One region of the Actinomadura citrea genome, then DNA from elsewhere that is predicted to be linked to it. Evidence: riboswitches for the same ligand, from Rfam matches in the RefSeq annotation. Region 1 holds a riboswitch; the other holds the start of a gene.
What was found. A riboswitch is a leader RNA that binds a small molecule or an ion and turns the genes downstream of it on or off. The one in region 1 is predicted to bind glycine.

Region 1 (8,157 bases):
CGCTGGACGGCGTGATGCCGAGGAACCCGACGTTGACGACCTTGTCCTCGTCCTTGAGGTCGTACATCTGGTTGCGGGTGATGGGGACGTTCAACCGCACGTCCCTGCCGTCGCGCCGGACGGTCATCGGCACGGTCTTGCCGCCGTCCCTGCGGATCATGCGCTGCAGCTGCCCGTAGTCGTCGACCTTCCGGCCGTCGAACGCCACGATCCGGTCGCCGGCCCGCAGCCCGACCTGCCGCGCGGGCGTCGGCGCCGCGTTCGCCGGGCACGCGGCGACCTTGGCGCTCGCCGGCACCATGCACTCGGCGACCTCCTTGATCACCGGCTGCGGCTGGTTGGTCCCGATGCCCATCAGCAGGATCGCGAAGAACATCACCGAGAGCAGCAGGTTCATCGCGGGCCCGCCGAACATGATGAGCAGCTTCTGCCACCACTTCTTGGCGTAGAACACGCGGTCGCCGTCGCCGGGGCCGACCTCCTCCAGCGAGGCTCCGCGCGCGGACTCGATCAGCCCCTGCCACGGTCCGGTGCTGATCCGCCGCACCTGCCCGGGCGCGTCGCCCTTGCGCGGCGGCAGCATGCCGATCATGCGGATGTAGCCGCCGAGCGGGATCCACTTGACGCCGTACTCGGTCTCGCCCTTGTGCCTCGACCACATGGTGGGCCCGAATCCGACCATGAACTGCGTGGTCCGCACCTTGAACAGCTTGGCGAACGAGAAGTGCCCGAGTTCGTGCAGCGCGATGGAGACCAGCAGGCCGAAGAAGAGGATCAGCGCTCCAGCCAGGTAGTAGACCATGCGGCGTGCCCTCCGGGTCCGTCCACCCCACGCACCCGGGGGTGATCTCCGACAACCAATTCAGAGTACGTTACGGCCCGCGATCCGGTTGAGGCGAACGAGGAAGCGGCACGCGCCGCACACCGCTTTGATGCGCGGCGCCGACCCGACCGCGCGTCATGGGCGACCCCACCCGCCCCACGGAGCGGCCCTGGCCGGCTGCGGCGGCTCCGACGGCGAGGCAGACAGATCCTGGTCCAGCAGCTCCCTGAGACGTTCGCCCCCGGCCCGGGACAGGCCGAGCTCACCGGCCGGGCTCGCGAGCTGGTGGCCGCGCTGTTGCTGCCAGACCAGGATGCGCGGTCGGCACTGGCTCTTAACCTGGACGACATCCCGCTCCCGCGATCGCGGTGAAGAGCGAGATGCCGGAGCACATTGTCAGTGGATCACGTCGAAGATCTGCTTTTGCAGGCCGTTGGCGTAGACGTCGTGCTCTACCAGCTTCAGTTTCTGGGCGTCCTTGTCCGTGGTACTGAACAGTCGCTTGCCGGCGCCGAGCAGCAGCGGGAAGACGAGCAGGTGGTAGCGGTCGATCAGGCCGGCGTCCGAGAAGCCGTGGTTCAAGGAGGCGCTGCCGTGGACGATGATCGGGCCTCCCTCGGTCTGCTTGAGAGCGGTGACCTGGTCGAGTGAGCGCAGGATCGTGGTCTCGCCCCAGTTCGGGACCAGGTCTTCTTTGGTGAGGGTGGTGGATAGGACGTACTTCGGCAACGTGTTGTAATGCGCGAATTCCTGCATGTTCGGCCAAACCGGGCTGAACACCTCATAGCTGATCCGGCCCATCAGGATCGCGGTAGCTTCCATCTGCTCCCGCCCCTTGATCTCGTAGGCCTCGGGGAGGAACTCGACGTCCTTGAAGGTCCATCCGGAGTTCCGGTAGCCCGGTTCGTCGCCCGGGGCCTCGACGACCCCGTCGAGCGACATGAAGGCAGTGCTGATCAGGGTACGCATTGAAGACTCCTTGGTCATTCGTGTGTGTATTCAGGCTGTTCGGTACGCGCTTAGGCCGCGTTGGAGCGGAGCGCGGTCGTTCCGCGGCGCCGGGGGCGGTCCAGTCCCCGGTGGCCCGACGGCGCCGGCGGCGTACGGGCGTACCTGGGGGGCTCTCAGGCGAGGAGCCCGATCAGCCACTGCCGCCAGGCCGCCTCGGCCCCGTCCGTGTCCGGCCGAAAGAGGTGATGGAACATCAGCACCGCGCCGGCGATGTGGAGGAAGGTGTAGATCCCGTCCGCGGTGCGGACCTTGATGCGCTCGTCGTCCGACCAGACCACTTCGCCGTCAAGTGGCGGCAGCTCCGCGGGTTCGGCGTGCGCCCGCGCGCCCACGGCGACCGGGGTCGGCAGTGACAGCCCGCGGGTGAGCGCCTCGTGAACCTCCTGCGCCGAGCGTCCGGCCGACGGCGCGACGGCGAAGACGGGGACACCGGCGCGTCCCGGGAAGTGCGTCAGGTACTCGCGGAGTGTGTGGAGGTGGAAGGGCCAGCCGCGGCGCAGCCCGTCGTACTCGTCCTGCCAGTCGTCGCCGAGCACGCCGCTGTGAACGACGCGGAGCACAGTGCTGCCGCCGTCCCGTCCCTCGATCAGATACTCGAAGGCCATGAACCGGCCGTCCTCGGCGGTGGCCGTGCGGGTGGCGAAGCGCTTGCCGGGTTCGTAGGCGATGATCATCGCTTCCTCCCGGCGGCCTCCGGTCTCCATCGCGGCGACTCCGCCCTCGCGCGGCTCGACCTCGTTGCGGCCCATGAACCAGGAGTCGATCCCCGGTCCGGTGGCGATCGCCTCCCAGACCTGTTCCGGGCTTGCCGGCAGGGTCGTCTCCAGCTCGATCTCGAAGGGGTGGGTCATCGTCGGTTCTCCTCTCCTGCTTCGGGTTCGCCCGCGTGCGCCCCCGCGTCCACCTGCTGCGGGCCGGGCGCGGTCCTCCGGGCGCCGGGCTGCGCGGGGACCTGGTGGAGCCCGACGACCACCCGGTGGTTCCGGCCCTGCGGGGCGAACTCGTCGTGGTAGCGGCCGACCAGGACGGCCACGGCCTGGGCCAGTTCATCGGCGAAGGCCGACCGGTCAGCCGCGGTGGCGAACCGCACCTCCGCGTCGATGCCGAAGGTGGCGACCTGCCGCCGGGCCCGAGAGGCGCCGGTCAGCAGGGTCCCGACCTCCTGCACCAGCCGGGCCCCCAGCGCCAGCAGCCAGTGGGCGGACATCTGGTCCGGAGACCGGGAGGGATCCGGGCTGACGGCGGCCAGGACGCTGGGAGAGATCACATAGGAGGCGGCGGTAGCGCGGTACACCCGTTCGGTGACGCTGCCCTTGCGCCGCTCCTCGGCGAGTTCGACCAGCCCATGGCGCTCCAGTTCCTTCAGGTGGTAGTTGACCTTCTGCCGGGGGAGCCCCAGCCGGGCGGCCAGCATGGCGGCCGAGCCGGGCTCGGCCAGGGCGGCGAGGATCCGTGACCTGATCGGGTCCAGGGACGCCTCGGCCGCAGCGGGTTCTTCGATCACAGCGACTTCCAGCACCGCTCCAGGATCCAACCGACAAAATAATTTGTCAAGGAAATTCTAGTTGTCGGTGCCGCCGAGCGCCCATGGTGTGCAGCGTCATCGTGGTTCGGGCCGACCAAGGTCACAGCGGCGCCGGCTCGGCGATGCCCGAGGAAGCCATCGATTCCGTACTGATCGTCTGCGGTCGCGGTGCTAACCCGGCCGCGCGTCATTGTCACGAGAGCCCGTATCCCCAAGGAGGGCCGAACGCGCATCATGGGCGACCCCACCCCGTCCCACGGAGGTTCCCCCTTGAAGCGCGGTCATGTAGCGGTACTGGCGCTGACGCTGGCCCTGGCCGGCTGCGGCGGCTCCGACGACGGCAAGGCGACGAGCGCGTCGTCACCCCCCGCCCCGACCCCCGCGGCCACGGCCCCGTCCACCCCCAAGCCCGGCCCAGGCAGCGAGACCACGCCCCTCCCCCCGGCCCAGTCCAAGGCGGTCAAGGCCTTCAACGACTGCATGCACGAGCAAGGCGTCCAGATGCCGACCCCCAACCCCACCAGAACCCCCGCCCCCGACGAGCTGCAAAAGATCAGGACCGCCCTACAAACCTGCGTAAAGTCCATGTCCGCCTCCCCCGGCACGTCCCCACGCTGACGCCCGCCGGAACCGGCCGAAGCGCACCCGAGCATCCCCAAGGACGCTCAGATCTGTCGCCCCCGTTGCCGCAGCACACAGCCAAGCCGCCGCGGGCACCCGCCAGGCCAAGCACAAGCCAGAGCGCGAGGGGCGCCGCGCCAAGGGGGACCGAAATGGCCGCGGGCGGCAGCAACCGTCCAACGAAGCAACCTCAGCCGTCTGACGAAGCAACCTCAGCCGCCACCTGAGCCCCGCGACCACCTGGACCCCCGCGATCGCGTCCGAAGGCAGATCCGAGCGAAGCAAGGATCTGATCGCGAAGCGAGCCGCAAGGCGAGCCGGAGCGATGCAGCGATCGCACGCGTTTCCCCAGGGTCGGGGCCCCCAGGGCCCCGACCCTGGGGAAACGCAATGAACACTGCTAGCCTTCTGCGACAGCCGATGATCCCGTGCGGGAGAGTCCCTCGCAGCCGGCGGGGGACGCCGAAGGAGCAAATCCTCCCCGGAACCTCTCAGGCCCACGGACCGCACGGGCCAGGCGACCTCTGGAAAGCGGGGACTCCGGTCCCCCGCCGAAGGTGAAAGCCCGCCGTGCCGCGGCGGGTGAAGCTCTCAGGCGCCGATGACAGAGGGGGAGGCACCGATACGCCCGGTGCGCGAGTGGGACGATGGACCATGCGCGCCCGTGACGAAGGAGCCGAGCCCATGTCCGCCGATCCGACCGCGAAGAAGACGCCGCTGCACGACGTCCATGAGGACCTCGGCGCGAACCTCGTCGACTTCGCCGGCCATCTGATGCCGCTGCGCTACGCGAGCGAGACCGCCGAGCACCAGGCCGTCCGCACGGGTGCGGGGCTGTTCGACCTGTCGCACATGGGGGAGATCTTCCTCTCGGGGCCGGGCGCGGGGGCCGCGCTCGACTTCGCGCTGGTCGGCAACCTGTCGCCGATGCCGGTCGGCAAGGCCCGCTACACGATGATCTGCGGGCACGACGGCGGCGTCCTGGACGACCTGATCGTCTACCGGCTCGCGGACGAGACGTGGATGGTGGTGGCGAACGCCGCGAACGCCGCCGTCGTCCGGGAGGCGCTGGTCGAGCGTGCCGCGGGGTTCGAGGCCGCGGTGGACGACCGGTCCGGCTCCTACGCGCTGATCGCCCTGCAGGGGCCGCGTTCCCAGGGGATTCTCGAAGGGTTCACGGATGCGCCGCTGGAGGGCCTGAAGTACTACGCGATCCTCGCGGGGCGGGTCGCGGGCGTGGACGCGCTGGTCGCCCGCACCGGGTACACGGGCGAGGACGGGTTCGAGCTGTTCGTGGACGCGTCCGACGCGGTCCGGCTGTGGAAGGCGCTCGCCGCGGTGGAGGGGGTCGTCCCGGCTGGGCTGTCGGCGCGCGACACGCTGCGCCTGGAGGCGGGGATGCCGCTGTACGGAAACGAGCTGACGGCCGAGACGACGCCGTTCGAGGCGGGCCTCGGCCGTGTGGTGAAGCTGGACAAGCCTGGCGATTTCGTGGGGAAGTCCGCTCTGGCGGCGCAGGCGCAGACCCCGCCGGGCCGTAGGCTCGTGGGACTGGTCGCGCGGGGGCGTCGCGCGCCCCGCAAGGGGTACCAGGTCGTCACGTCCGGCGGCGCGCCGTGCGGCATCGTGACGAGCGGCGCCCCGTCGCCCACACTGGGCACGCCGATCGCCATGGCGTACCTCGACAGCGGCGTCGAGGAGACGGGCCTGGCCGTGGACGTCCGCGGCCGGCACGAGCCGGTGGACGTGGTGGCCCTACCGTTCTACAAGCGTTCCTGAACAAGTTGTCCGGCGGTGTGGGGGCGCGCGCCCCCCACAGGGGAAAGAGAGAAGTGATCGTGAGCGTTCCGGAGGAGCTCCGCTACAGCGAGGAGCACGAGTGGGTGTCGGGCCTCGGTGGCGAGGACGGCATCGTCACGGTCGGCATCACCGCGCACGCCGCCGACGCCCTCGGTGAGATCGTCTACATCGAGCTGACGCCGTCGGAGGGCGACGCCGTCGAGGCGGGCGAACCGTGCGGCGAGGTGGAGTCGACCAAGTCGGTCAGCGAGCTCTACTCCCCCGTCAGCGGCGAGATCACCGCGATCAACAGCGCGGTGGTGGACGAGCCGAAGGTCATCAACGACGACCCGTACGGCGAGGGCTGGATCTTCAAGGTGCGGATCTCGGTGGAGCCGGGCGACCTGCTCGACTCCACCGCCTACGGCAAGCTGGTCGAGGAATCATGAGCTTGGACGACTCTCTCGCGACGGCCGATCCGGAGGTCGCCGAGGCCGTCGCGGCGGAGCTGCGGCGCCAGCAGGGCACCCTGGAGATGATCGCGTCGGAGAACTTCGCGCCCGTCTCGGTGCTGGAGGCGCAGGGGTCGGTCCTGACGAACAAGTACGCCGAGGGGTATCCGGGGCGCCGGTACTACGGCGGCTGCGAGTTCGTCGACGTCACCGAGCAGCTCGCGATCGACCGGGCCAAGGCGCTGTTCGGCGCCGAGCACGCGAACGTCCAGCCGCACAGCGGGGCGCAGGCCAACACGGCCGTCTACTTCGCGCTGCTCCAGCACGGCGACACGATCCTCGGCCTCGACCTCGCGCACGGCGGGCACCTCACGCACGGGATGCGGCTCAACTATTCCGGCAAGGTGCTGAACGTGGTGCCCTACCACGTCCGCGCCGAGGACGGCCTGGTCGACATGGACGAGGTGGCCTCGCTCGCGGCCGAGCACCGGCCGAAGATGATCGTGGCGGGCTGGTCGGCGTACCCGCGGCAGCTCGACTTCGCCGCGTTCCGCCGGATCGCCGACTCGGTCGGGGCGCTGCTCATGGTCGACATGGCGCACTTCGCGGGCCTGGTCGCGGCGGGGCTGCACCCCTCGCCCGTCCCGCACGCCGACATCGTGACGACCACGACGCACAAGACGCTCGGCGGACCGCGCGGCGGGCTGATCCTCGCCCGCGAGGAGTTCGGCAAGAAGATCAACTCAGCGGTGTTCCCCGGCATGCAGGGCGGGCCGCTGGAGCACGTGATCGCCGCCAAGGCCGTCGCCCTGAAGATCGCCGCGTCGGAGGAGTTCCGGGCCCGGCAGGCGGCGACGGTGCAGGGCGCGAAGCTGCTGGCCGAGCGCCTGCTCGCCGAGGACTCCGCCAAGGCCGGCGTCAAGGTCCTGACGGGCGGGACGGACGTCCACCTCGTGCTGGTCGACCTGGTGGACTCCGAGCTCACCGGGCGGGACGCCGAGGACCGCCTGCACGACATCGGCATCACGGTCAACCGCAACGCGGTGCCGAACGACCCGCGCCCACCGATGGTCACCTCCGGCCTGCGGATCGGCACCCCGGCCCTGGCGACGCGCGGCTTCACCGCCGAGGACTTCGCCGAGGTCGCGGACGTGATCGCGCTGGCGCTACAGCCGTCCTTCGACCGGGACGGGCTCGCGGCCCGGGTCGAGGCGCTGGCCGACCGGCACCCCCTGTACCCGAACCTGTGACGTTCCGGCGCCCCCTCCCCTAGCGGGGAGGGGGCGCGGCTACAACGAGGTAGCGATGGCCATCAGCGTTTTCGACCTGTTCAAGATCGGTATCGGACCGTCGTCCTCCCACACGGGGGGCCCGATGGCCGCGGCGCACCGGTTCGCCAGGGGCCTGCAGCGCGACGGGCTGCTGGAGAAGACGGGGTCCGTCGCCGTCACCCTCTACGGGTCGCTCGGCCTCACCGGCAAGGGCCACGGCTCAGACAAGGCCGTCATCCTCGGCCTCGAAGGCGACAAACCCGAGCTCGTCGACGTCGACCGGGTGGACGAGCGGCTCGCCGCCATCCGTGAGCGCGGGGCCCTGCGCCTGTTCGGCGACCACGACGTCCCGTTCGTGGTCAACGAGCACCTGGTCTTCGAGCGCAAGGAGTCGCTGCCCGGCCACCCCAACGGGATGCGCTTCACGGCCCTGGACGCCTCGGGCGAGGAGCTGCGCGCCAAGGTGTACTACTCGGTCGGCGGCGGCTTCATCCTGGACGAGAACGCCACCGGCGCCGACCGCATCAAGCCTGACGACACCGTCCTGCCGCACCCCTTCGACACGGCCGCCGAGCTGCTCGAACGCTGCCGGGAGACGGGCCTTTCGATCTCCGCGCTGATGCTGGAGAACGAGAGGGCGTTCGGCCGCGACGCCGCCGAGATCCACGACGGCCT
Region 2 (8,157 bases), 3.1 Mb from region 1:
CCGAGGAGCCGGCCGGGCCCGACCAGATGGCGATGGAGGCGCTCCCCCCGGGCACCGCGCTGCTCGTCGTCAAGCGAGGGCCCAACGCCGGCAGCCGCTTCCTGCTCGACAAGGACCGCACGTCCGCCGGACGGCACCCCGAGAGCGACATCTTCCTGGACGACGTCACCGTCTCCCGCCGGCACGCCGAGTTCGCGAGGCAGGGCGGCGCGTTCTCCGTCCGGGACACCGGCAGCCTCAACGGCACCTACGTCAACCGGCAGCGGATCGACCAGGCCGGGCTGTCGGGCGGCGACGAGGTCCAGATCGGCAAGTTCCGGCTGGTGTTCCTGACCAACCCGGCCCACGGCTGACGGAACGCGGCGAGGTCGCGGCGAACGATGGGAGGGCCCTTGAGCGCGGAGCCGGCCCGGTCCCCGATGACGATCGGGGACGTCCTCGGGCTGCTCAGGCCCGAGTTCCCCGACATCACCATCTCCAAGATCCGCTTCCTGGAGTCCGAAGGGCTCGTCGAGCCGGAGCGCAGCCCCTCCGGCTACCGCAAGTTCGGCGAGGCCGACGTCGAGCGCCTGCGGTACGTCCTGACCGCGCAGCGCGACCACTACATGCCGCTGCGCGTCATCAGGCAGCACCTGGAGGCGCGCGACCGCGGGGAGAGCGTCCCGCCGCTCGGTGCGCGCCCCCCCGGCCCGGCCGAGCCGGACCGGCGGCGCCCCCGCACGCTCGTGGCCGCCGACACCACCGCGCCGGACCCCGCCGTGCGGCTCACCCGCCGGCAGCTCCTGGACGGCGCCGGGATCGACGAGGCCCTCCTCGCGCGCCTGGAGGAGTACGGCCTCGTCCGCCGGACCGGGGCCCACTACGAGGGCGAGGCGCTGAACATCGCGCGCGTGGCCGCCGCGCTCGGCGAGTTCGGCTTCGAGGTCCGGCACCTGCGCGCCGTCAAGGCCGCCGCCGACCGGCAGGTCGGCCTGATCGAGCAGATGGTCGCGCCGCAGCTGCGCCGCCGCAGCCGCGGCGCGCACGAGCAGGCCGCCGAGACCGCGCGGGAGATCGCCGCGCTGTCGGTCCGGCTGCACGCCGCGCTGGTCGGCGCGGGTCTGCGCGAGAGCCTCGACCACTGATCGCGCGGCCGGTGGAGGATTTTGCCGCCCCCCGTGCGCCGCGAGCTGTCCGAGCCTGGGTGTACGTTGGCTACATGGTTCGGTCAGGAATCGATCCGCTGCACGTGGTGATCGAGACAGCGAGAACCAGCAGGGAGCCGCAGTGAAGCAGATGGAGGTCGTCGGCGTCCGGGTCGAGATGCCCTCCAATCAGCCGATCGTCCTGTTGAAGGAGACGGAGGGCGATCGTTACCTGCCCATCTGGATCGGGGCGGTCGAAGCGACCGCGATCGCCTTCGCCCAGCAGGGGGTGCTGCCGGCCCGGCCCCTCACCCACGACCTGTTCCGCGACGTGCTCGACGCCCTGAGCGTCCAGCTCCGCACGGTCAACATCACCGCGCTGCGCGAAGGGATCTTCTTCGCCGACCTCATCTTCTCCAACGGCGTCGAGGTGAGCGCGCGCCCGTCCGACTCCATCGCCCTCGCCCTGCGCACCGGAGCCACGATCTTCGCCAGCGAGGACGTCCTGGAGGAGGCCGGCGTGGCCATCCCCGACGAGCAGGAGGACGAGGTCGAGAAGTTCCGCGAGTTCCTCGACACGATCACTCCGGAGGACTTCGGCCGCGCCGGTTAGGCCGCCTCGCGCCCGCCCCGGGGGCGGGTGAATCCTGTGGCGTATGTCACTCTGGAGTGCGAGTTCATGCCATGGGGCGATTGGTCGCCCATTGCGCCGGACCTGGCGGTTTTTGCGGGGGAACCATCGGGGTATGGACTGTGCGGGTGGCGAAGGTGCGCAGTTTGCCCACGTGAAGCCGGTTCATCCGGGCATGCGACGCGCCGACGATGAACGTTGACCACACCCTGACCGGCACCTACCGTGCTGGTGGAACACCCGTGGTGTAATTCGTCAAACCCCCTTGACGAACCGCTGCGGGATGATAGAAGCCGGAGGTCCGCGTGGCGGTGAGCAGCGGCGAGGGCAAGGCGACCCCCGACAGGCGCGTGGCGTCCCGCCGTGCCGGAGAGCAGGGCCTGCTCTTCGACACCCAGGTGTCGGCGCCACCGGAGGATGTCGGCTACCGCGGCCCGACGGCGTGCGCCGCGGCGGGCATCACCTACCGGCAACTCGACTACTGGGCCCGCACGAAGCTGGTGGAGCCCAGCGTGCGGTCGGCGCAGGGGTCCGGCAGCCAGCGGCTGTACAGCTTCCGCGACGTCCTGGTCCTGAAGGTCGTCAAGCGGCTCCTGGACACCGGCGTCTCGTTGCAGCAGATACGCACGGCCGTCTCCCATCTGCGCGACCGCGGCGTCCAGGACCTCGCCCAGATCACCCTGATGAGCGACGGCGTCAGCGTCTACGAGTGCACCTCACCCGACGAGGTCGTCGACCTCCTCCAGGGCGGGCAGGGCGTGTTCGGCATCGCGCTCGGACGGGTGTGGCAGGAGGTGGAGGGCAGTCTGGCGGAACTGCCCGCTGAACGCGCCTCCACCGGCGACGATGACCCCGCCGGACACCACCACGACGAACTCGCCGACCGGCGGCGCGCCCGCCGCACCGGCTGAGGCCAGGCCTCAGAGCGCCTCCTTGCGCTGCAGGAGGGCGAACGCCCCCCACCCCGGCAGGACCGGCAGCCACAGCGTCAGGAGCCGGTAGAGCAGCACCGCCGACGTGGCCGTCTCCGCCGTCAGCCCCGAGATCGTCAACGCGAGCGTGAGGGCGCCCTCGACGGCGCCGAGCCCGCCCGGCGTCGGCGCCGCAGACCCGACAGCGTTCGCGGTGAGGAACACCAGCACCACCGTCGTCCACGGCAGCGATCCGCCGAACGCCCGGATCGACGCGTCGAGGCACAGCGTGAACGCCAGCGTCAGCAGCAGGGTGCCGCCCATCCCGGTGGACAGCTTCCGCGGCGACTGCAACACGTCCACCAGGCGCGGCACCACGCCCGAGAACATGGCCCCGAGCCGCGAGGCGACCACCCGCCGCACCCGCGGCACCGTCAGCGCGAGCCCCGCGAGCAGCCCCAGTCCGAGCACCGCGAACACGATCGTCCGGGACGGGGCCAGGTCCTGCGTCGCCTTCGCCGTCGAACCGGTCAGGAACCCGAACAGCACCAGCAGCAGGATGTGGGTGACCATCCCCACGAGCTGGGACGCGCCCACGCTCGCGACGGCGAGGGCGGGCCGGACGCCCGAGCGCTGCAGGTAGCGCGTGTTGACGGCGACGCCGCCCACGGCCGCCGGCGCGACCAGCTTCACGAACGACGCGGCCAGCTGCACCAGGACCGTCCGGCCGAGCGGCAGCCGCTCGGGGACGAACCCCATCAGCATGAACGCGGCGGCGAGGTAGGTGAGCGCCGCCGCCCCCAGTGCCGCCGCGACCCAGTGCCAGCTCGCCGTGGCCGCCAGCCGGCCGATGTCCAGGCTCGTCACCTGCGGGATGACGATGTACGCCGCGACCGACAGCGCCACGATGCTGACGATGGTCCGGGGCCGGAACCGCTCCAGCTTGGCGGGGGGCGCCTCCGTCTCCGGCTTCAGCCGGACGATCTGCTCCCGGATGCGGGTGAGCAGGTCCTTGTGACGCCGCAGCGCGGTGCGGGTCGCCCGCGACAGCGCCACCCGCTGGAGCAGCGGTACCGCACCGCCGAGGGCCTCCTCGCCCAGCACCGGCGCCGCCGTCCGCACCGCCCGCTCCGGCCCCGCGCGCAGCGCCAGCGTGGTGAGCAGCTGCGCGAGGTCCAGGCGCAGCGCCAGGTCGCCGGCCGCCGTCTCCCCGGACCGCAGGTCGGTGAGGTAGGCGAGGCCGTCGTCGCCGACCAGCACGGCCTCGTCCTCCAGCCGCCGGTGCGCGAGCCGCCCCGCCTGCAGGGAGCGGAACTGCCGCCACACGTCCGCCAGCAGCTCGTCGGTGATCTCCTCGTCGGGGGCGTCCCCGAACGGCCGCCCCGGGACGTGCTCGTAGGCCAGCAGCGCCGCCTCGGTGCCCACCTCGCACGTGCCGACCAGCCGCGGCGTCCGGGCGCCCGCGGCGTCCACCGCGTACGCCATCAGCGACTCCAGTTCCAGCGAACGGCGCAGCGACCGCAGCGTCCGCCCCGTCGTGGCGCCGCGCAGCCGCAGCCACCGCCACACCCGGTAGAGCAGCCCGGCGGTCTGCTGGTCGCGGTCCAGGACGCGGACCTCCACGTCCCAGTCGCCGTGCGGCCCCCGGCCCGCCGGGAGCCGGGCGCCGTACCCCTCCTGCGGGCAGGAGGCGAGGACGACGCCGTAGCGGCGGGTCTCGTCGGCGTGGTGCGCGCCGTCCAGGCGCGCCCCCCGCAGCGGGTGCAGCCCGAGCCGTTCGAGCGCGGCCACCACGGCCGCGCCGGACGGGCGCGGGTTCGGAGTCCCGACCGCGTAGAGGGTGCCGTGGCCGATGGCGCGGCCCAGCAGGTAGGTGGCGGCCAGCGCGGCGACGGAGGCGTAGGACGCGGTCAGCCCCGTCAGCGCCGCCAGTCCGATCATGGTCCAGGTCGCGGCCTGCCAGCGGGCGCGGCCCGCCATCCCGACCGCGCTGACGAACGCGATCACCGGGGCGATGTCGGTGTGCACCGGCGCGGTCTCGGTGCCGCCCCAGATCAGCGAGTCGAGCACGCCGCCCGGCGCGGCCCGCACCACCAGGTCGTCCAGGCCCACCGTGATCCCGAAAGCGATCATCGCGGCCAGCAGCGCGATCGCGACGCGCATGCCGTCCTTGTGGAACAGCCGCTCGATCCCGAACGCGATCGGCACGGCCAGCACCCCGAAGCTGGACACCAGCGTCGCCAGCGTCAGCAGCAGCCGCGGCGCGTGCGCGGTGCCCTGCGCGATGTCGGTCTGCAGGCCGTGGGTCGTCTGCTGCGCGATCGACACCAGCAGCATCACCGCCGCCAGCCCCACCACGGACGCCGCGAACCGGATGGCGTCGGAGGGCCGGCGGATCCGGTACGGCTGGGCGGGCTCGTCGACGGGCGCGCCGGCGGTCGCACCCTGCGCCGGGCGCACCGCTCCGTCGTGGGTCTGTGTCACGCCGTACCGCCGCCCTGACCATCCGCCATCGTGATCAGCGTCCCAGACCCGGCGGCGCGCCGTCGAGTCGCGGGGCCGCCGCCGGGACGCGCGTCCATCCCGCAGCCTCGTCTCCCCGCCCCCGTGCGGCCCGGGACCGTCGAGTCCCAGGTGAGTCAGCACATGATACTCGCCGGTACGGCGTCGCCGCCGGAGGGCGCGGCCCCTTGCGGCGAGCCGGAACGACGTCGCGGACGCGCCTTTGGGTAGGGTTCGACCCAGGACATGCCGTCGACCCTGTGCGGGAGAGACCCCACGCCGCCAGCGTGGGGCGCCGAAGGGGCAACATCCCCGGAACCTCTCAGGCAAAAGGACCGCTCGGGCGAGGCACCTCTGGAAAGCAGCCGTCGGTCCCCGCGCGCGGGGCGGGACGGCTCACCGAAGGGGAAACCCCGCCGCGCGGGTGAAGCTCTCAGGTGCCGATGACAGAGGGGGAGACCCGCCGCCGGCCGGGCGCCGGCGGTGGACCTGAGCGACCGCAGCAGCCAGGAGGCCCTCCATGACCGCCCAGTTCTTCGCCCCTGTGGCCGCGCCGCAGCATCCGCGGTCGGCGTTCGCCGACCGGCACGTGGGCCCCTCACCGGACGACCAGGCGAGGATGCTGGCCGCCATCGGCTACTCCGGCGCCGAGGCGCTGATCGACCAGGCGGTCCCCGCCGCGATCCGCACGTCCCGGCCGCTGGAGCTGCCGCCCGCGCTGAGCGAGACCGCCGCGCTCGACCGGCTCCGCGAGCTGGCTTCCCGCAACACCGTCCTGACGTCCATGATCGGGCTCGGGTACCACGGGACGACCACGCCCGGCGTGATCATGCGGAACGTGCTGGAGAACCCGGGCTGGTACACCGCCTACACGCCCTACCAGCCGGAGATCTCCCAGGGGCGCCTCGAGGCCCTGCTGAACTTCCAGACGATGGTGGGCGACCTGACCGGGCTGCCCGTCGCGAACGCCTCCATGCTGGACGAGGGCACCGCCGCCGCCGAGGCCATGGCCCTCGCGCACCGCGTCTCCAGGCGCAAGGACCCCGGGACGTTCCTCGTCGACGCCGACGCCCTCCCGCAGACGATCGAGGTCGTCCGGACCCGCGCCATCCCGCTCGGCATCGAGATCGTCATCGCCGACCTGTCCCGCGGCCTCCCCGACGGCGACTTCTTCGGCGTGCTGCTGCAGTACCCGGGCGCGTCCGGCGCCGTCCGCGACCTGGAGCCGGTCATCGCCCAGGCCCACGAGCGCGGCGCCAAGGCCGTCGTGGCCGCCGACCTGCTCGCGCTGACGCTGCTGCGCCCGCCCGGCGAGTTCGGCGCCGACATCGCGGTGGGCTCGGCGCAGCGGTTCGGCGTCCCCTACGGGTTCGGCGGCCCGCACGCCGGCTACATGGCGGTCGGCGAGGGCATCCAGCGCCAGCTTCCCGGGCGGCTCGTCGGCGTGTCCGTCGACGCGGACGGCGCCACCGCCTACCGGCTGGCGCTGCAGACCCGCGAGCAGCACATCCGCCGCGAGAAGGCCACCAGCAACATCTGCACCGCCCAGGTCCTGCTCGCCGTGATGGCGAGCATGTACGCGGTCTACCACGGTCCCGAGGGGCTGGCCGCGATCGCGCAGCGGACGCACCGCCGGGCCGCCGAGATCGCCGCGGGGCTGCGCGCCGGCGGCGTCGAGGTCGTGCACGACTCGTTCTTCGACACCGTCCTGGCCCGTGTGCCCGGCCGCGCCGCCGAGGTCGTCGCGGCGGCCTGCGAGCGCGGCGTCAACCTGCGCCCGGACGGGCCCGACCGGGTCGCCATCGCCTGCGACGAGACGACGCTGCCCGCGCACGTCACGGCCGTGCTGGAGGCCTTCGGCGCCGCCGCGGCCGGCGAGGTCCCCGAGGCGTTCCCGGACGCCCTGCGCCGCGAGAGCCCCTACCTGACCCACCCCGTCTTCCACGCGCACCGCTCCGAGACCGCGATGCTGCGCTACCTGCGCAGGCTCCAGGACAAGGACATCGCGCTCGACCGCTCCATGATCCCGCTCGGCTCCTGCACGATGAAGCTGAACGCCACCGCCGAGATGGAGCCGATCACCTGGCCGCAGTTCGCCGCCGTCCACCCGTTCGCGCCGCTCGACCAGGCCGCCGGCTACGTCGAGCTGATCGGCGAACTGGAGGGCTTCCTCGCCGAGATCACCGGGTACGCGAAGGTCTCCGTCCAGCCGAACGCCGGCTCCCAGGGCGAGCTGGCCGGCCTGCTCGCCATCCGCGGCTACCACGCCTCCCGCGGTGAGGAGCACCGCGACGTCTGCCTGATCCCGTCCTCGGCGCACGGCACCAACGCCGCGAGCGCCGTCATGGCCGGGATGCGGGTCGTCGTCGTCACGTGCGACGAGGGAGGCAACGTCGACCTCGACGACCTGCGCGCCAAGCTCGGCGAGCACGGCGACCGGCTCGCGGCGATCATGTTGACCTACCCGTCCACGCACGGCGTCTTCGAGGAGACGATCACCGAGGTGTGCGCGGCCGTGCACGAGGCCGGCGGCCAGGTCTACGTCGACGGCGCCAACCTCAACGCGCTCGTCGGCCTGGCCCGCCCCGGCGAGTTCGGCTCGGACGTCTCCCACCTCAACCTGCACAAGACGTTCTGCATCCCGCACGGCGGCGGCGGCCCCGGCGTCGGCCCGATCGGCGTCCGCGAGCACCTGGCCCCGTTCCTGCCCAACCACCCGCTGCGCGAGGAGGCCGGCCCCGGCACCGGCGTCGGCCCCATCTCCGCCGCCCCGTGGGGTTCGGCCGGCATCCTGCCGATCTCCTGGGCCTACATCGCGATGATGGGCCCGGACGGTCTGCGCGCCGCCACCGAGGGCGCCATCATCGGCGCCAACTACCTCGCCGCCCGCCTCGCCCCGCACTACCCGATCCTCTACACCGGCCGCAACGGCCTCGTCGCCCACGAGTGCATCGCCGACCTCCGTAAGATCACCAAGGAGACGGGGATC

Region 2: it holds a riboswitch for glycine, as region 1 does, so the genes downstream of both, gcvP (aminomethyl-transferring glycine dehydrogenase) here and gcvT (glycine cleavage system aminomethyltransferase GcvT) in region 1, are expected to answer to the same signal.

What each region holds. Positions count from the first base shown of each region.
Region 1 covers NZ_JACCBT010000001.1:7,601,011-7,609,167, forward strand. The annotation lists gene BJ999_RS34735 (M50 family metallopeptidase) at 1-802, opposite strand, end outside; gene BJ999_RS34740 (dihydrofolate reductase family protein) at 1,220-1,792, opposite strand; gene BJ999_RS34745 (SRPBCC family protein) at 1,948-2,685, opposite strand; gene BJ999_RS34750 (ArsR/SmtB family transcription factor) at 2,682-3,353, opposite strand; gene BJ999_RS34755 (hypothetical protein) at 3,630-3,977, shown strand; glycine riboswitch at 4,402-4,497, shown strand; glycine riboswitch at 4,502-4,591, shown strand; gene gcvT (glycine cleavage system aminomethyltransferase GcvT) at 4,665-5,759, shown strand; gene gcvH (glycine cleavage system protein GcvH) at 5,819-6,208, shown strand; gene BJ999_RS34770 (serine hydroxymethyltransferase) at 6,205-7,461, shown strand; gene BJ999_RS34775 (L-serine ammonia-lyase) at 7,517-8,157, shown strand, end outside.
Region 2 covers NZ_JACCBT010000001.1:4,459,293-4,467,449, forward strand. The annotation lists gene BJ999_RS20790 (FHA domain-containing protein) at 1-353, shown strand, start outside; gene ftsR (transcriptional regulator FtsR) at 393-1,124, shown strand; gene BJ999_RS20800 (bifunctional nuclease family protein) at 1,267-1,737, shown strand; gene BJ999_RS20805 (MerR family transcriptional regulator) at 2,061-2,666, shown strand; gene BJ999_RS20810 (lysylphosphatidylglycerol synthase transmembrane domain-containing protein) at 2,676-5,150, opposite strand; glycine riboswitch at 5,422-5,516, shown strand; glycine riboswitch at 5,517-5,628, shown strand; gene gcvP (aminomethyl-transferring glycine dehydrogenase) at 5,689-8,157, shown strand, end outside.